One region of the Flexivirga lutea genome, then DNA from elsewhere that is predicted to be linked to it. Evidence: predicted binding sites of a transcription regulator. Region 1 holds the regulator's gene; each other region holds the start of a gene.
What was found. The regulator LexA, encoded in region 1, represses DNA repair genes until DNA is damaged. The targets are predictions, from matches to a motif close to TCGAACANNTGTTCGA.

Region 1 (6,327 bases):
GCGCGCACATAGGTGAGCACGACCCGGTCGATGAGCTGCTTGAGGCTGCTCTCCCGCTGTGGCGTGCCGACCGCGCCACGGAAGTATTTGGTGGTGACGATGGTGGAGGCATTGAGCGACCAGCTGTCGGGGAACTCCACACCGCGCTGCTCGAAGATCGTCTCGCCGGTCTTCCAGTTCTGCTGGACGACATCGCGCCGCTCCCAGGTGACCTCGTCATAGGGGTGCACCCCGGGCGTGGTGAAGATGCGCTCGACGGTCAGGCCCTTGCGCGCGCCGCTGCCGCGTCGCGCCTTCGAGCCCGCGTCTGCCGTGTCGGTCATGTCCAACTTCCTTTCCCGCCCGAAGGCGGTCGACTGTGCTGCGGGATGTGTTGTTGCTGTGTGGTGAGTGGTGTTGCCGTGGTGCTGCGGACTGACGTGGAACGTGCCTCAGTCGCCGGCGGGTTCGCGGCCCGCGGCGTGATCTGGCTCCACGCCCGTCGCCGGACGTTCGGCACGCAGCAGCGCGATGGCGGCCTCGAAGTCCTCGAGGTCGTCGAAGGCCTGGTAGACCGAGGCGAAACGCAGATAGGCGACCTCGTCCAGGCTGCGCAGCGGGCCGAGGATCGCCAGACCCACGTCGTGCGCGTCGATCTCGGCCGCCCCCTGGGCGCGGATCGACTCCTCGACCTCCTGCGCGAGCAGCGCGAGTTGGTCCTCGCTGACCGGGCGGCCCTGGCATGCCTTGCGCACACCGACCAAAACCTTCTGGCGGCTGAACGGCTCGCTGGCACCCGAGCGCTTGACGACGGTGAGGCTCGCAGTCTCGGTCGTCGAGAAGCGCTTACCGCAGTCGGGACACTGCCGGCGACGCTTGATGCAGGTGCCGTCCTCGCTCGTGCGACTGTCGACGACGCGACTGTCGTCATGACGGCAGAACGGACAATGCACGGTCGACTCCTCTCCCGGGAACGCCGCCCACGATGCGCCGCCACGGACCCGCACCCTGTGGACGAAGCTGTGGGTGAACGGTGGACGATCTGGGGACAACGCGCTCTGGCATGTGGACTAGATGTGGACGAATCCCATCGGTGTAACTACTAGATATAGGGATCTTAGGCCGGTCCCACCACAAGTGCAAGAGCCGTCCGCCATGCCGCGAAACGCCCTGGTCAGGCGCCTGGAACCCGCGCGTCACGTCCCTCACCGGGGCGGCGCACGGACACCGCTGCAATCACTCAGCGCGGCAACCGCAGCTGCTGTCCGGCCACCACCTGCAGGCCGTTGAGGTCGTTGGCCAGGGCCACCTTGGTGACCGCGTCGGCGACCGGCATCGACGGGTAGGCGCGGTGCGCCACCTCGGACAGCGTCTCGCCGTCGTGGACGGTGACGGTGTGCGTCACCGGCGCGGAGGTGGTGGCCCAGGCGCGGGCCGCCGCTCCCCCGCCCACCAGCATGACCACAGCGACGAGCGCCACCAGCAACCGGCGACCGCGGGCCGTCAACCGCAGCCCGCTTGCGCCATCCGCCGCGTCGACACGGACGCCGACCCGCTCGCCACCGCCGCTGGCCGCCTGGCCGGTCGGAACCACCCGCAGGTGCCGACGACGCCCACGGCCCTCGGGGACCTCGGGGGGCTCGGGGGCTCGATCGGCCGGCGGGTCGACCATGACGTCCCACGGTGCCACTGCACTCATCTCTTCCTCCTGAAACCTCGGCGCGACCGGATGCGCACCGTCCCTGCGACGGACCTGGCCCGAACAAGCGTGCGATCGGACACCTGTCGGATGTATAGCACGGACGTTCGACATCGTCGAGACACGCGTCGTACAGATGTTTGGAAACTGTGTCCGAAACCCATACGCTGTTTTCACGAAGCCAAGGCAAGCACCGAGCACCGACAGCCGGCGCCGATCCAGCTCCACATCCAGCACCCACTCACCGCACGGACCACGGTCCGCACGGACGCTCGCCGGCCGCTTCGAGCGAACTGTTCGCCGAGGAGGAGATGACAGCGATGGCACAGGTGCACGAACTTCCCGATCGCGCCGGAGAGAGCCTGACCACCAGGCAGCGCAAGGTGCTGCAGGTGATCCGCAATTCCGTGGACCGGCGCGGCTACCCGCCGAGCCTGCGCGAGATCGGGGACGCGGTCGGCCTGACCAGTCCCAGCTCGGTGGCGCACCAATTGACGATGTTGGAGCGCAAGGGTTACCTGCGCCGCGACCCCAACCGCCCCCGAGCCATGGAGGTCATCGACCCGGACGGCACCGACACCCGCGGCTACCGCGGCGGCTCGAGCGTACGCAGCGCCGAGGAGTCGGGCGTCGACGAGACCGGGCTGGGCGACGCACGACCCGAGGCGTCATACATCCCCGTCGTGGGGCGGATCGCTGCGGGCGGTCCGATCCTCGCCGAGGAGGTCGTGGAAGACGTCTTCCCGCTGCCCAAGCAGATCGTGGGCGAAGGTGACCTCTTCCTGTTGAAGGTCGTCGGCGACTCGATGGTCGATGCGGCGATCTGCGACGGCGACTGGGTCGTGGTGCGCCAGCAGCCCACGGCGACCAACGGCGACATCGTGGCGGCGATGCTCGACAACGAGGCGACGGTCAAGACGTTCAAGCGCACCCGGGGCAAGGTGTGGCTGATGCCGCACAACGACGCCTACGACCCGATCGACGGTGACGATGCGACGATCCTGGGCAAGGTCACCGCGGTCCTGCGCCGGGTCTAGACCACCCCACCACGTTTCTCCCCCGCTGCGTTCCTCCGCATACGTCGCGGCGGCCCCCGATCTTCGTGTGAGGCGTGGATCGGAACAGCTCAGCCGGTCAGCGCGGCGGCGAGCGCCGTCAACGTCTCACCCAGCGGTGCATCGACGCGCACCGACACCTCCTCGTCGGTCGCGCGCGTCCAGCCATGGGTGACCACGGCGACCGGGATGCGCTCCCGGACGGCGCGGCGGATGAATCGATAGCCCGACATCACGGCCAGGGACGAGCCGAGCACCAGGACCGCACGTGCCGCGTGGACCTGCGCGAAGCAACGCTCCACCAGAGGCTTGGGCACGGATTCGCCGAACATCACCACGTCGGGTTTCAGCAGGTCCGAACCGCAGACGACGCAATGCACCAGTCGGAATCCGCCGATCAGTGACTCGGCGATCGCCACGTCCCCATCGGGTCGCAACGGACCGTCCGCCGACCGGTCGAAGTCGGGGTTGGCCAACTGCAGCCAGGCGTCGACCGTCGAGCGTTCGTAGCGTTCGCCGCAGTGCACGCAGACCACGTGCGTCAGGCTGCCGTGCAACTCGACCACGTTCCGGGCACCGGCCGCCTGGTGCAGTCCGTCCACGTTCTGGGTGATCACCGGACCGACCAATCCGGCGTGTTGCAGCGCGGCCACGGCACGATGGCCGTCGTTGGGCTCGGCCGCCGCGAAACGCGGCCAGCCGACATACGAACGGGCCCAGTAACGCCGCCGCGCGGCGGGGCTGGCGAGCAGTTCCTGAGCCGTCATCGGCTGGAAACGGCGCTTGCCGTCAGCGCCCCGGTAATCGGGGATCCCCGAGTCGGTGGACAGCCCCGCGCCGGTCAGCGCCAGCACCCCACCGCCGGCGACCAACTCGGCCAGGGCTGTCAGGTCGGTTGTCAGATCGCGGGCCACCACAACGGCAAAGCTCTCACATCGGTTCAACTACCCGCGATCGCGGCACTCGTGGCAGCGGTGGTGGCAGCGATCAGGGCAGCGTTCGTGGCCGCCTGTGCACTCTTGATCGCCGCCGCCGCCGCGCCCGCGGTCCAGTCCTGCTCGCCCACCGCCTTGGCACGTCTGGTCAGCTCCCGCCCTGAGACGCCGAACTGCCGGGCGTCATACACCTTGGTCACCGCGTCGGCGGCGCCGAGGAGTGCGACCGTGGACCCGGTGTGCAGATCCGGCCGGGCGGTGCCGGCGAGGACGCGTCCGGCGGCGTCCAGCAGGGTCGCGCGAGCAGCCAGGTCGACGACCGGATGCTTCTCGGGGCGCAGGAACCCTCCCGGCTGGTGCCGGACCGCGCCGTCGGCGACCAGCCGGTGGTAGACGCGGTCGGCCATCCCCTTGGCCAGCGCGGGCAGTGCGCGTTCCGGTTTCTTGCCCGCCTTCTGCACGAACACGGCCAGCGCGTGATCGAGCAGGGGGTCGCCCCCGGGCCGGCCATCGATGACCACGAGCCGGCCGCCCTGCACCGCAACCCGCTCGTATGCCGCCAGCTCGCACAGCACCGCCCCGGAGAGTGCCAGATCGAGTGGAGCGTGTCCGGTCAGCCGGCCACCCTCGGGGCTGGTCGCCATGAGCAGAAGTTCCGCACAGATCAGCATTCACCGACAGTACGTCGCACACGCTCGCCACAGATCCATCCGCGGACGGACAAACTCCGTCGCAAGGATTAGCAATCACGGAAAATTCGTCCCTGTGGATAACCCGCTGTTATCCTCGTGATCATGATCGATGCGGCGGGACTCAGGGTCATCAAGGCCATCAGCGACCACGGCAGCTTCACCGCCGCGGCCGCCTCGCTGGGCTATTCACAGCCGGCCATCTCGCAGATGGTCCGTCGCCTCGAGGACCGCACCGGCACCGTCCTGGTCGAGCGGCTGGGTCGCAGTGTGCGGCTCACCGAGGCGGGCCAGGTGCTGGCGCGGCACGCCAGCCCGGTGCTGGCAGCACTGGATGCTGCCGAGTCGGAGGTGGCGGCGATCGCGGGCCTGCGGGCGGGCCGCGTGCGGTTGATGGCCTTTCCCTCCTCCTCCTCGACGCTGGTGCCGCGAGCGCTGGCGCTGGTCAAGCAACGGTTCCCCGACGTGCAGGTGAGTTTCACCGAGGCCGAGCCGCCCGAATCCCTGGCCGCGCTCCGCTCCGGGGAGTGCGACGTGGCGGTGGCGTTCGCCTATGAGGGCACCGACCTGGCACGCGGCGAGGAGGACATCGACTCCTTCGTCACCCGCAAACTGCTCGACGACGAGGTGCGGCTCGCGCTGCCGCTGGACCACCCGAAGGCGAAGTCCCGGAAGGTCAAGCTCGCCGACCTGGCGAGTGAGCCCTGGATCGCCGGCTGCCCGCGCTGTCGTGGCCACCTGTTGTCATTGGCCGAGCGGGCCGGATTCAATCCCGACGTCGCGTTCGAGACCGAGGACTACGTCGCCGTGCTCGGGCTGGTCTCCGAGGGCCTCGGGGTCGCGCTGGTGCCGGACCTGATCCGCCGCTCCGCCGGCAATCCGGGTGTCGTCACGGTGCCGATGGATCCGGCGTCACGCCGGGCGGTGTATGCCGTCACCACGCCGGACCTGCAACGCGTGCCTGCGGTGTCGGCCACCCTGGACGCCCTGTGCGAGGCAGCGCGGTCCAAGAACGTCTGCTCCTGAGCACCGGGTGGCTCGTCAGGGCCGGGCGACCAGCGGCACACCGTCGCGCGCGACGATCGCCACGTCCCCGCCCCGGTCCGTGCGCTCGACCGTCGAGCCGCTGTCGCGCAACAGGTCGAGCGTGCGCGGCGCAGGATGGCCGTAGTCGTTGTGTGCTCCCACACTGATCACCGCGATGGGCGCGCGCACCGCGCGCTCGAGGTCGGCGTCCTGGTTGGCCGATCCATGGTGTGGGACCTTGAACACGTCGATCGGCGGCGCCGCCGGCAGCCGGCGCAACTGCGCCAGGATGAGGGCGGCGGCCTCCCGCTCGATGTCACCGGTCATCAGCAGGCGCAGACCTCGCGTGCGCACGTCGAGCACGATGCTGGCGTTGTTCTGCACCGAACCAGCGCGGATCACGCGGGTCGGGCCGAGAACGAGCGCGTGGACGGCGCCGATGTCCAACACGTCGCCGGTGGCCAGTGACTGCACCGCCAGCTGATGCTGCGCGGCCACCGCACGCACCAGTGGCTCCTCGCTCGCCTCCTCATCACCGCCGGAGGGCGCCAACGAGGAGACCGGCGTGGCGTAGAGCGCGTGCACCGAACGCCCGTCGAAGACGGCCGACAGCCCGCCGACATGGTCGGCGTGGAAGTGGGTGAGGACGACCGCGTCGATGACACGGACCTGCAGCCGGTCCAGGCACTGATCCATCGCGGCCGGTTCGGGGCCGGTGTCCACGACCACCGCATGCCCTGGGCCGGCGGCCAGCACCCCGCCGTCGCCCTGCCCGACATCGCACGCGACGTAGACCCAGCCCGGGGGCGGCCAACCGTTGATCGGCGTCGGCGCCCACGCCGCTGCTGCCAGGACGGCTCCGGCGCCGGCCAGATAGGGCCGCACCCACAGCGTGCGCAACAGCCACGTGCCGGTGCAGAGCGCCACGAGCGTCAGCGCCGCCA
Region 2 (6,327 bases), on a different contig from region 1:
CACGGCACGCCGTGGTGGTCAGCCGCCTGGCGGTCGGCGAGACCGTGCAGGTGGCGGACGGATCGGGCCGGGTCGCCGAGGGCCCGATCGTCGCCGCAGCCCGGAACGGCTTGACCGTGCAGATCGCGACTCTTCGCGAATCCCACCGTCCGGCAACCCGTTTCGTGCTCATGCAGGCGCTGGCCAAGGGTGGCCGTGACGAGCAAGCCGTCGAGGCTTCGACCGAGCTCGGCGTGGACGCGGTCATCCCGTGGCAGGCCGATCGCAGCATCGTCCAGTGGCGCGGCGCCAAAGCGGACAAGGCGCACGCGAAATGGGAATCACTGGTCGTCTCGGCCAGCAAACAGTCACGCCGCCCGACCGTGCCGGACGTCGAGCCGCTGGTGACCAGCCGGAGCGCACCGGCACGCCTGCAGGATGCCGACGCCGTCGTCATACTCCACGAGGAGGCGGACGTCGCGATCGGCGAATTCGACGTGCCTGCAGGAGAAGTCGTCGTCGTGGTCGGGCCTGAGGGCGGGATCAGCCCCGACGAACTGACGGCGTTCGAGGCGGTCGGCGCTCGCGCCATACGCCTCGGGCCGACGGTGCTGCGTGCGTCCAACGCCGGCCCGACAGCGCTCGCGGTCCTGTTGGCCCGCAGCCGCTGGTGATCAGCCGGCCAACTCCTGCGAGATCGCCGGCGCCAGCCGCGCGAAGCCGGCCGCGCCGGCCGAGGTCAGCGCGAGTTCGCGCGGGCGCGGACCGTCGCAGACCCAGGCACGGTCCCGCGCGGCGGACAGGATGGCCGCACCGAGCGCGCCGGCCAGGTGCTCGCGCTGCTCCGTCCAGTCCAGGCAGAAGCGCAGCGTCGGCCGGTTGAGGGCCTCGACCGCCGCGAGATCCACGCCCCAGGACGCCAGGTGGTCCTGCGCTCCGGGCCCGAGCTCGAAGCGATCGGCCGGGACCGGTGCCGACAGGCGGTCGCCGACCCGGCGGCGGGTGTCGGCGTGTGCGTCGAGGGCGTGCAGCACACCCGTGTCGATCAGGGCGGCGGTGATCGCGACACCGAGCCGGCCGGCGAAGTGGTCGTAACAGGTGCGCGCCGTGCGCAGCCGTGCCATCCGGGTGCCCGTCCGCAGCGAGGTGATCGGGGGCAGCGGGGTCATCGCGATCAACGCCTCATAAGCGGCGGCCACTTGCGCGTCGGCCAGATAGTAGAAGCGGTGCCGACCACTCACCTCCACCTGGACGATCCCGGCATCGAGCATCCGCCGCAGGTGACCGCTGGTGGTCGCGGCGCTGACCCCGGCCTCCGTCGCCAGGCGCGACGCGGGCAGGCGCCGCCCGTCGATCAGTGCGCCGATCATCCGTGCCCGAGCACGGTCGGCGAAGGCCGCGGCCACGTCCGCGACGTCCCGCTGCTGCTTCCCGGTCATGTCGCCATTCTCGCCGCCGGACGTTTCGCCGGCCACCGAAGCGTCCGCTGCACGGTTCGGTGAGCGCCGAAGGTTCACGGCGCAGGCTGGTGCGTATGACGACGACGGAATCCGCACCGGCCGGCACGGCGCAGGGCGGGCGTGGCCGCAGCCTGCTCATCCTGTGCTCGTCGATGTTCCTGGTATTGCTCGACGTGTCGATCGTCAACGTCGCGCTGCCCAGCATCGAGCGGGGCATGGGCGGCGGCACGGCCGGCGCGCAGGCGGTGGTCGACGGCTACACGGTGCCGCTCGCGGCGTTGTTGCTGACTGCGGGAACCGGCGCCGATCGGTGGGGCGCGCGTCGTGCGTTCGTCGTGGGGCTGGTGGCTTTCGGCATGGGCTCGATCGGATGTGCGGCGGCATCGACGCTCCCGGTGCTGGTGACCGGCCGGGTGGTGCAGGGCGTTGGTGCAGCGGCGATGTTGCCGGCCAGTCTGTCGCTCATCACCGCGATCTGGGAGCACCCGGACGAACGGGCTCGGGCGATCGCCGTGTGGTCCGGTGTCTCGGGCTCGGCGGTCGCGCTCGGGCCGCTGGTCGGTGGCGCGCTCATCGGCGTCGGCAGTTGGCGCCTGATCTTCCTGATCAATGCGCCCGTCGTGGTCGCGGCAACGGTGGGTGCGGTCACGTTGCCGCGCGGCCGGACCCAGCAGCGGCCGCTCGACCGGTTCGGCGCGGTGACCTCGACCGCGAGCCTGGGATGCGCGATCGCCGGACTCATCGAACTCGGCCGCGCAGGGACCAGTCCGGTCGGATTGCTCCTCGTGGCGGCGGCCGGCGCAAGCGGAACGGCGTTCGTGGTCGGGCAGCGACGCGCCGCGGCGCCGATGGTGCCGCGTGAGCTGTGGCGCAACCGCGAGTTGCTGCGGGCGTCTGCCGGATCGCTCGGGATGAACCTCGTCGGGAACGGTTCCCTGCTGGTGCTGGCCTTCCTGCTCCAGACGGTGCAAGGCAGGGACGCCTTCTCCGCCGGCCTGGCGACACTGCCGATGTTCGCGCCGCTGACACTCGTGCCGTTGCTGGCGCGCCGGCGGATGGTGCGGATCCGTCCCGTTCGGCTGATCCGCGCCGGGTTCGTCGTCGGCGTGCTCGGCGAACTGTCGCTGGCGCTCGCGGTATGGCGCGCACCGCACGCGCTGCTGCCCCTGGTCCCCGGGATGCTGCTCGCGGGCGTGGCGCTCGGCATGCTGGTGATGCCGCTGGTCGCGACGTCGGTGGCAGCAGCGCCGAGCGCAGCGGGGGTGGTGGGCGGCCTGAACAACGCCGCCCGGCAAACCGGAACGTCGTTCGGGGTGGGGTTGTTCGGTGCGATCGCCGGCTCCGTCACTGCACCCGGCGCCACCTGTCGTATGGCGTGGTGCTTCGTCGTCGGTGCCGGCGTCTGGCTGCTCGCGATGTGGCTGGCGGCAGGCCGACGAACGAAGCCGATCGAGTAGCGGGAGAAGCGGCACAGCGTCGATCGAGTAGCGGGGGAGCGAAGCGGAGGAGCGTATCGAGATCAGCGCCCGAATCCGCCAGAAGCTGTGTGGCCGAGCTCGCGCCCTGAGGAGTTCGTGAGGGACGAGCGAGCGTCTCGAAGGGCACGTGCGGAAACGTGCGTCGGTCGAGTGCCGGAGGAGCGGAGCGAGGGAGGCGTATCGAGACCACGCCCCCATCGGAGCCTGGCGACTGCGGACGCCCGGCAGACAGTCAACCAGTTAATCAGAAATGTGTTCGATGAAATACTAGCCGTTGTCAGTGCACTCCGGTATCCTGTGGGTAGACGAAAACACAGACAGGCCAGGGGGATTCACGCCATGAGCATCCATGATTCAGTGGTGGATGCTGCCTTGGTCGCGCAGCCTGGGCGTGGCCCGGAAGTGCTGGCGGTGTTGCAGGCGGCAGCGGTCGTGTTGGACGAGGTGCCGGGTGCGGTGCACCAGGTGGGCGGCGACCAGGAGGACGAACTGGTGGCGACGCTGTTGCGGCTGCAGGGCCGGTCCGCGCAGCTGGTCACCCTGGTGGCCGCAGACGCGGCCGAACGAGGCGCGGTCGACCGGTCGGACGCGGCCACCACGGCCCAATGGTTGGGCGCTCATGTCGGCGATGTCCCGGTCGAGCCGAAGACGGTGCGGACGATGGCCGCTGTCGCGGACGCGTGCCGGGCGCGGAAGAACACTGTCATCGGCCAGGCTCTTCGAGACGGGTCGTGCTCGGTCGAATCGGCACGGACCGCCCTGACGCAGGCGGACAAGGTGGGGCCGGTGATCCCGATCGCCGACCGTGACGAGGTGTTGGGCTGGTTCCTGCAGGTGGACTCTTCGCTGGGGTGTGCCGGTCTGACCCGGCTGACACGGGAGATCCTGGCCTGTTACGCCCCGGACAAGCTCTCCGACGACGACGAGAAGCTCGACGACACCGAGACGCTGTCGTGGTCGACGACACCGACCGGGATGACCCGGCTGGTGGCCGAGTTGTCGCCGGCGAACGCGGCCATTCTGAAGGAAGCGATCAACGCCAAGTCCGCGCCCGATCCGGCGAAACCCGATGCCAGCACGGGTCACGGGTCGGGTGCCGTCTTCGGCCTCGGCGGCGCCGACACATCCGAAGCCTTCGATCCGTCCGCAGGTTCGGGTGAGCCGGTGCGTGATGAACGCTCGGCGGGCAAGCGTCGGGCGGACGCGCTGATGGACCTGGTCGGTGCCGGCGCCCGTGCCGCGGCGGGGGACGGTGTGCAAGCCAGTGCCGCGACAGTGTTGCTGACCATCGGGTTGGACACCCTCACCCACGGCAGCGGCCCCGCGCACACCAGCACCGGCGACGTGATCGATGCGGGCGCGGCGCGGCGGTTCGCCTGCACCGCCGACCTCATCCCCGCCGTCCTCGGCGGTCCCAGCCGACCCCTGGACGTCGCACGGCGACAACGCCTGGCCACCAAGGCCATCCGGGCCGCGGTGATCCTGCGCGATCACGGGTGTACCTTCCCCGGCTGCGACCGGCCACCCGGGTTCTGCGAAGTCCACCACGTCACCCCTTGGTGGGCCGGCGGCCACACCTGCCTGACCGACTCGGCATTGTTGTGCGGCAGGCATCACCGCACCGTGCACCGGCAGGGCTACCTGGCCGAGATCCGACCCGACGGCGTGCACTGGGACCTCACACCCGGCCTGATGCCCGGCCACCACACCGCGGCAGCCTGAGCCTTGAGGCGCAAGAGGGCTGTGGTGACATTCGGAGCGGTCCGCGTCGTCGATCTGCCTTCCCGGTGGTCGATCGGCGACCGCAACGAGCTCCCGGCACGACTCATGCGGCAGGGGAGTTCCGCCGTCTGCAACGATCAGTGGATTGGCGACGTGGTGGAGCGCACTGCCGATCGGCATGAGCAAGCTCGAGCGGTGACGGGGCTCTGTCGCGGAGATACGAGAGCGAGGTCTTCTCGGCGGACCGATGGGTCCTACGGGGCGATCGGGCAGCAAACGATTCGAAGGCGTCGGTCATCGCCCGTAGAATGGGACGCACGATGACAAGTGATGATCATGATCCTCAGCCCGGGTCGCTGAAGCGGTCGGCCGACAACACCGGCACCGACCCCGGCGCACCGGGCGACGTGCACGCCCAGCACACCATCGAGGTTCCGCCGGACGTGTCGATGGTGACGCTCCTCGGGCCGCGCGACGAGTTGCTACGCACCATGGAGCGGGCCTTCCCGAAGCTGACCATCCACGTGCGGGGCAACGTCTTCCACCTGGCCGGCCCGCCCGCCGACATGGCACTGGTCGAGGAACTGCTCGACGAGCTGCTGACGGTGCTGGACGCGGGCCAACAGCTCAACCGTGACGCCGTCGAGCGCTCGATCGGCATGCTGCGGGCACGGACCCGCGAGCGTCCGGCGGATGTGTTGACGATGAACATCGTCAGCAACCGCGGTCGCACCATCCGGCCGAAGACGTTGGGGCAGAAGGAATACGTCGACGCCATCGACGAGCACACCGTGGTCTTCGGCATCGGCCCGGCCGGCACCGGCAAGACCTACCTGGCGATGGCCAAGGCGGTCGCCGCGCTGCAGGCCAAGCAGATCAACCGGATCATCCTCACCCGGCCGGCGGTCGAGGCCGGGGAGCGGCTGGGCTTCCTGCCCGGCACGCTCAACGACAAGATCGACCCCTACCTGCGGCCGTTGTATGACGCCCTGCACGACATGATCGACCCCGACTCCATCCCACGGCTGATGGCCGCCGGCACCATCGAGGTGGCGCCGCTGGCGTACATGCGCGGACGGACCCTCAACGACGCGTTCATCATCCTCGACGAGGCCCAGAACACCTCGGCGGAACAGATGAAGATGTTCCTCACCCGGCTCGGCTTCGGCTCCAAGATGGTGGTCACCGGAGACGTCACCCAGGTGGACCTGCCCGGCGGCACCATGTCGGGTCTGCGCGTCGTGCAGGACATCCTCGGGGACGTGGAGGGCATCCACTTCTCCCGGCTGACCGCCCAGGACGTGGTGCGTCACCGGCTGGTCAGTGCGATCGTCGAGGCCTACGAGGAGTTCGATGCCCGCGGCGCATCGGCTCGTCCGGCGAAGGTCGTCCGTGCCGAACGGCGGGGCAAATAGATGAGCATCGACCTGCTCAACGAGACGGATTTCGAGGTCGACCTGCCGGAACTGCGCGAGTGCGCGGTCCACGTGCTGCACGAGCTCAACGTGCACCCCGACGTCGAGCTCTACATCGGCATCATCGACGAGCCGGCCATGGAGTTGCTGCACAAGCAGTGGATGGACCTGCCGGGGCCGACCGACGTGATGAGCTTCCCGATGGACGAGCTGCGGCCCGGCAAGGCCGGTGACGAGCCCGTCGAGGGCGTGCTCGGCGACATCGTGCTCTGC
Region 3 (6,327 bases), on a different contig from region 1:
GGCGCCGTTGATCTTGTTGCCCGGCGCGTCGCGGCCCTCGAGGTCGTTGAACTGCTCGATCAGCTTCTGCGACAACGCATCGAAACGCTTGCGATCGTCGTCGGTCCACCAGTCCACGAGGTTGCCGTCGCCGTCGTACCGCGATCCCTGGTCGTCGAAGCCGTGCCCGATCTCGTGACCGATCACACCGCCGATGCCGCCGTAGTTGACCGCGTCCTCCGCCTCGACGTCGAAGAAGGGCGGCTGCAGGATGGCGGCCGGGAAGACGATCTCGTTCATCACCGGCATGTAGTAGGCGTTGACCGTCTGCGGGGTCATGAACCACTCGTTCGAGTCGACCTCATCACCGACCCGGCGCAGCATCCGGTCCACCTCCCACGCGGTGGATGCCGCGATGTTGCCGATCAGGTCGTCCGCGCGGATCTCGATGTCGGAGTAGTCTTTCCACTCCTGCGGGTAACCGATCTTCGGCGTGAACTTCGCCAGCTTCTCCAGCGCCTTCGCGCGTGTCGTCTCGCTCATCCAGGACAGCGTCTCGAAGTCGCGGCGATAGGCCTCGACGAGGTTGGCGACCAGCTTCTCCATCCGCGCCTTCGCGTGCGGCGGGAAGTGTCGCTCGACATACAGCTGACCGGCGGCCTCGCCGATCAGCGACTCGACCAGAGAGACACCGCGCTTCCAGCGCTCACGGTTCTCGGGTATGCCGGACAGCGTGCGCCCGGCGAAGTCGAACCGCTCGTCCACCATCGCCTCGTGCAGGTATGGCGCCCGGTCCGACACCAGCCGCCAGGTGAGCCATGACTTCCAGGCATCCAGCGACTCTTCCGACAACGCCTCGGCGAATCCGGTGAGGAAGGAGGGCTGTTCGACGTTGACCGGATCGAGGATCCGCGCCTCTCCCCCGACGCCGTCCAGCCAGGCGTCCCAGTCCAGGCCCGGGGTGAGCTTCTCCAGCTCGGCACGGGAGAGCTTGTTGTAGGTCTTCACCGCGTCGCGCGCCGCCACCCGGTCCCAGTGTGCCTTGGCCAGGCGGGTCTCCAGCGCCATGATCGTGTCGGCCTGTCCGCCGTCCAGTCCCGCGAGCCCGAGCAGCCGGCCGATGTGCGCGACATACTGCTCTCGCACCTCGGCGTGCTCGTCCTCGCGATAGTAGGACTCGTCGGGTAGACCGATGCCGGCCTGCATGACGTAGAGGATGTTGTGCGCCGAATCCTTCGCATCGGCAATGGAATAGAAGCCGATGAAGGTGTCGACACCGCGGCGGCTGAGTTGCCCGCAGGCCCGCAGCAGATCCGAGGTCGACGCCACGGCTTCGATGATGGCCAGATCGTCGGCGAGGGCGTCGACGCCCGCCCTCTCGATGCGCTCGACGTCCATGAACGATGCGAAGAGGTCACCGACTTGGCGGCGCGGCGTGCCGGGCTCGGAGTCGGACTCGGCCGCTTCCTCGATCAGCGCGTGGACCGCCTCCTCCGCGCTCTCCCGGAGGCGATCGAAGGTGCCGTACCGGCCGCGGTCGGACGGGATCTCGGTCTTGTCGAGCCAGGTGCCGTTGACGTGCCCGAACAGGTCGTCCTGCGGCCGCACCGAGTGATCGAAGTTGTCGGTGATGAGACCAGACTTCATGGGTGAACTCCTCATTGCTGTTTGCGCCCGCGCGGACGTCTGACTGATACGTCGGACTGATGGTCAACCTACGCGCCGTCGCGCCGTGTGTCGTCCGGACCGCTCAACCCGCCAGCGCCTTCACCACTCGCGACGGCGACGGACGGCCCAGTTGTTCAGCCATCCAGACCGATGTTGCGACCAGCTTGTCCAGGTCGACACCGGTCTCGATGCCCAGACCTCGACACATCCACACCAGGTCCTCGGTGGCCAGGTTGCCGGTCGCCGACTTGGCGTAGGGGCAGCCGCCGAGGCCACCGGTGGAGGCGTCGACGACGCGCACGCCGTGACCGAGCGCGGTCACGGTGTTCGACAGCGCCTGCCCGTAGGTGTCGTGGAAGTGGACGCCGATGCGGTCAGTGCCGATCCCCTTGGCCTGCAACGCATCCAGCAGTGCGATGACATGACCCGGAGTGCCGACGCCGATGGTGTCGCCCAGGCTCAGCTGGTCGCACCCGAGGTCCATCAGCCTGCGGCAGACGTCCAACACCTGCTCGATCGGCACCGGGCCCTCCCACGGGTCTCCGAAGCACATCGAGACGTAGCCGCGCACCCACAGATCGGCGTCCTTGGCGCGCGCCACGACCGGCGCGAACATCCGCAGCGACTCCTCGACCGACCGGTTGAGGTTTTTGCGAGCGAAGGTCTCGGTCGCGGACCCGAAGACCGCGACCGCACCGACGCCCGCTGCGAGCGCGTTGTCCAGGCCGCGCTCGTTCGGCACCAGCACCGGTCGCTGGGCACCCTTGCCGAGGTCGCCCAGTCGTTCCATCAGCTCGGTCGCGTCGGCCAGCTGCGGAATCCACGACGGCGGCACGAACGACGTGAGCTCGACAGTCTCGAGCCCGGCGTCGATGATCCGCTCGATGAACTGTGCCTTCACCTCGGTCGGCACGACGGCCTTCTCGTTCTGCAGCCCGTCCCGCGCTCCGACCTCGTAGATGGTGATCGAGTCGGGCATAGTCGGCATCGACGCAACCTGTGGCAGCTCCATACCCTCATGGTCGCACCGTGTGACTTGCACCACGTATGGCGCCCTCGGCGTCACCTGTCGTCGCGCCTATCGTGGCGCCATGCCTGACACACCCGACGGACGCGGCACCCTCGACTGGCATGCAGCCGCCGATCGCACAGACCTACTCGCTGCGCCGGTCGCCGCCATGCTAGATGCGGTCCCGAGCCTGGAAGTCAGCGAAATCGACCCGACGCTCGCCGACACGGCGGAGTTCTGCGCGGCATACAGATCGGCGCCCGAACTGTCCGCCAACTGCGTGGTCGTCCTCGGCCGCCGCGGCGACGTCAGCAGGTATACCGCAGTGGTCGTGCTCGCCACCACGCGCGCCGACGTCAACAGAGCGGTACGCAAGTTCCTCGACGTGCGCAAATGCTCCTTTGCGCCGATGGACGACGCCGTACACCTGAGCGGCATGGAGTATGGCGGGATCACGCCGATCGGTCTGCCGGCCGACTGGCCGGTGCTGGTCGACGAGCAGGTCGCGAATGCACCGGCCGCAGTCGTCATCGGCTCAGGACTACGGGCCAGCAAGTGCCTTGCTCGGCCCGCTGAACTTGCCGCGCTGGCCGGTGCCGTGGTCGGCACCTTCGCAGGCTGACCGCAAGGCTCTGGCTCGCTCCACTGCACGACAGGGGGCGGCCCTGAGCATACAGAAATACCGAAATGTGTTCGATAAAATACTAGTCATTGACACGCTTCTCCGGTACCCTGTAAGTAGGCGAAAACGTCTATGGGGGAAGGGGATTCACGTCATGAGCATCGATCGTTCGACGGCGCCTAGTGCCCCGATTGCGGAGCCTGGTCGTGGGCCGGAAGTGCTCGCCATCTTGCAGTCCGCCGCACGCGTGTTGGACGAGGTACCGGGCGCCGTGCATCAGTTGGGCGAGGGCCAGGAGGGCGAGCTGATGACCGCCCTGCTGCGATTGCAGGGTCGGTCCGCGCAGGTGGCCACCCTTGTGGCCGCGGACGCTGTCCAGCGGGGCGTGTTGCTGAGGTCCGACGCGGCCAACACCGCACAATGGCTGGGCAAGCACATCGAGGGCGTTCCGGTGGAGCCCAAGACGGTGCGAGCGATGGCGTCGGTGGCAGATTCGTGCCGAGACCGGAAGAACACCGTCATCAAAGGGGCGTTGCTGGAGGGTGCATGTTCGGTGGAGTCGGCGCGGACCGCGTTGACGCAGGCGGACAAGGTCGGCCCCGTCATACCCACAGCAGAGCGCGACGAGGTGCTCGGCTGGTTCCTGCAGATCGACCCGGCCCTGGGGTCTGCGGGGTTGACGCAGCTGACTCGGCGGATCATCGCCCGGTTCGCACCCGACGAGCTGTCCAAGGACGACGAGAAACTCGAGCGGACCGAGTCACTGTCGTGGTCGACAACACCGACGGGGATGACCCGGGTGGTGGCCGAGTTGTCGCCGGCGAATGCGGCGATCTTCAAGGACGCGGTCACTGCGGGATCCGCGCCGCGCCCCGCGAAACCCGCTGATGACACTCCAGGCTCAGCGTTCGGGCTCGGCGGCTCAGACCATCAGTCGCAGGACAATCCGGTGCGAGATGAGCGATCTCCGGGCAAACGCCGCCTCGACGCGCTGATGGACCTGGTCGGCGCGGGTGCCCGTGCGGCAACCGGGGAAGGCACCCAGGCGGGTGCGGCGACGGTGCTGCTGACGATGGGTTTGGAGACATTGAGCAAGGGCCAGGGCGGCGCGACCACCACCGGTGGTGACACGGTGGATGCCGGCGCTGCTCGTAGGTTCGCCTGCTCGGCGGACCTGATCCCGGCCGTGCTCGGCGGACCGAGCGCCCCACTGGACGTTGGGCGTCGAGAACGGTTGGCAACCAAAGCAATCCGAGCCGCGGTGATCCTACGAGACGGTGGTTGCAGCTTCCCCGGATGCGACCGACCGCCCGGGTTCTGCGAGGTGCATCATGTCCGACCGTGGTGGGCCGGCGGCGAAACCTCGCTGACCAACTCGGCCCTGCTCTGTTGTCGGCATCACCAGGTCGTGCACCGTCAGGGCTACACCGCAGTCGTCGAACTCGACGGTGTGCGCTGGGACCTGACACCTGGCCGGATGCCTGGCCACCACACCGCAGCAGCCTGAGGACGACCCCGAACGCAACTCTGTCCAACGGATCGTCCGTGTCATTCGCGTCGGGATGACGCACCCTTCGCCGCAGATGCGTGCGCCTTGGCTGGCAGGGCGCCGCCTCTTCCCTGCGCCGTGCTTCCATCCTGGGGTACATCCAGTTGTCTGTGTAGGTGAGTTTGGAGAGCATTTGTCGATGAGTCTCGACAGCACTTGGAACGAGCCCGGCAGCAGAAATGTCGGTGAGTTTCGAGAGCACTGACAGCCACTGCTGGGCCAAGCCTTCGGAGCACACCGATGTGGCTGCTGCCTGTCACTCACCATCGTCGCCGCAAGCGGATCGCCTACGGAGACATCCTCACCCGCGTGTCAGCGCGAGCCGATGCTCGATTGCATCGGCTCGGTCGGTAAGTCCCCGATTGCGGCAGGTCGTTAGTTGGACCTGTAAGGGGACAACGGGCAGTGTCAAGCCGCGCCATGGGATGAGTTCGCGAGTTGCCCAGACTGCTTCGCCGATCGTTTCGTTGATGCAGTTGGGTTCGGCCAGCGTCATGATCCGGGCGACCTCAACCTTGGTGCCGGCCAGCCGCCACCGCCCAAATGTCCAGTCCCCGTCGAATGCCCACGGTGCAGACGGCGAACTGGTGAAGGTGTCGAGCACTGCGGTGGGAGAGGCCGGGGTGCCCACAAATGGCTTCAACGCGTCGGACAGTCGTTGCATCTCCCGGTCAGTAGTGGCCGGGTGAAGCAGAATGTCAACGTCACCGGGGCGAACCGGGACCTGGTGCAGTGCTGTTGCTGCGGAACCGACGAGCATCCAACGCAGCGAAGGCTGGGTGCGAGTTGCGAACTTCTCAAGAGCCGTCTGCCACTGCATCCGCGACTTCCTCTCTGCACCCTCGGCCTCCTCAACCCGAACGCTAGAGGGCGGGTGTGACAGCCAGCCGCTGCCACCGGGAAGGCGGTGCTGCGGGCGCTCGTTAGACGATCGTCTAGCGAGACACGATCAAGTCAGTTCGCCGGTCTTTCGATCGCAGAGAACGTAGTCGGCATTTTTAAGACGGTGCGAAGCCTTTCGGCATACCCGGCCCGTTCAGCTGGGGTCACCCACCGGGCGTCGTCGTGACGTTGGTACAACTTGTCACCGCTCCTTCGGGGGAAGACGTGCACGTGAAGATGCCAGACGTCCTGCCCGCCGGCCGGTTCGTTGTGCTGTCGCGTCGAGACGCCGTCGCAGCCGTATGCCGCGCGCATCGCTATCGCGACGCGCTTCGTGAGATCCCACACGGCATGGCCATCGACTGTGCTGATGTCGTAGAGGTTCTCGACGTGGGTACGCGGGATCACGAGCAGCGCGCCGTCATTGTCCGGCCACCATTTCGGCGCCACCCGTGCGAACGCGCGGTCGGTCACCGCCACCACGTCTTCAGGTTGCTGGTGCTCGTTGTAGACACCGACCTGGATACGGCAAAACGGGCACGAGTACCCGTCGGGTTCGTGACGAGACGGGGTCATTCGGACGCACCGCTCAACGTTTGTCACCCGATCCACCGAGCA

Region 2: a site for LexA is predicted at 3,162-3,177, ahead of ACYVBN_RS13940 (HNH endonuclease signature motif containing protein). Genes of this name have one in related genera too.
Region 3: a site for LexA is predicted at 3,518-3,533, ahead of ACYVBN_RS07630 (HNH endonuclease signature motif containing protein). Genes of this name have one in related genera too.

The regions. Positions count from the first base shown of each region.
Region 1 covers NZ_BAAGZB010000001.1:769,076-775,402, reverse strand. Annotated here, with positions in the region: gene ACYVBN_RS03725 (vitamin B12-dependent ribonucleotide reductase) at 1-323, opposite strand, end outside; gene nrdR (transcriptional regulator NrdR) at 432-932, opposite strand; gene ACYVBN_RS03715 (hypothetical protein) at 1,220-1,678, opposite strand; gene lexA (transcriptional repressor LexA) at 1,999-2,715, shown strand; gene ACYVBN_RS03705 (SIR2 family protein) at 2,805-3,650, opposite strand; gene ACYVBN_RS03700 (GOLPH3/VPS74 family protein) at 3,674-4,339, opposite strand; gene ACYVBN_RS03695 (LysR family transcriptional regulator) at 4,463-5,383, shown strand; gene ACYVBN_RS03690 (ComEC/Rec2 family competence protein) at 5,399-6,327, opposite strand, start outside.
Region 2 covers NZ_BAAGZB010000003.1:258,809-265,135, forward strand. Annotated here, with positions in the region: gene ACYVBN_RS13925 (16S rRNA (uracil(1498)-N(3))-methyltransferase) at 1-653, shown strand, start outside; gene ACYVBN_RS13930 (helix-turn-helix domain-containing protein) at 654-1,418, opposite strand; gene ACYVBN_RS13935 (MFS transporter) at 1,514-2,896, shown strand; gene ACYVBN_RS13940 (HNH endonuclease signature motif containing protein) at 3,257-4,639, shown strand; gene ACYVBN_RS13945 (PhoH family protein) at 4,960-6,054, shown strand; gene ybeY (rRNA maturation RNAse YbeY) at 6,055-6,327, shown strand, end outside.
Region 3 covers NZ_BAAGZB010000002.1:254,319-260,645, forward strand. Annotated here, with positions in the region: gene ACYVBN_RS07615 (M13 family metallopeptidase) at 1-1,626, opposite strand, end outside; gene ACYVBN_RS07620 (hydroxymethylglutaryl-CoA lyase) at 1,730-2,659, opposite strand; gene ACYVBN_RS07625 (YbaK/EbsC family protein) at 2,739-3,278, shown strand; gene ACYVBN_RS07630 (HNH endonuclease signature motif containing protein) at 3,550-4,785, shown strand; gene ACYVBN_RS07635 (nucleotidyltransferase family protein) at 5,129-5,647, opposite strand; gene ACYVBN_RS07640 (HIT family protein) at 5,782-6,285, opposite strand.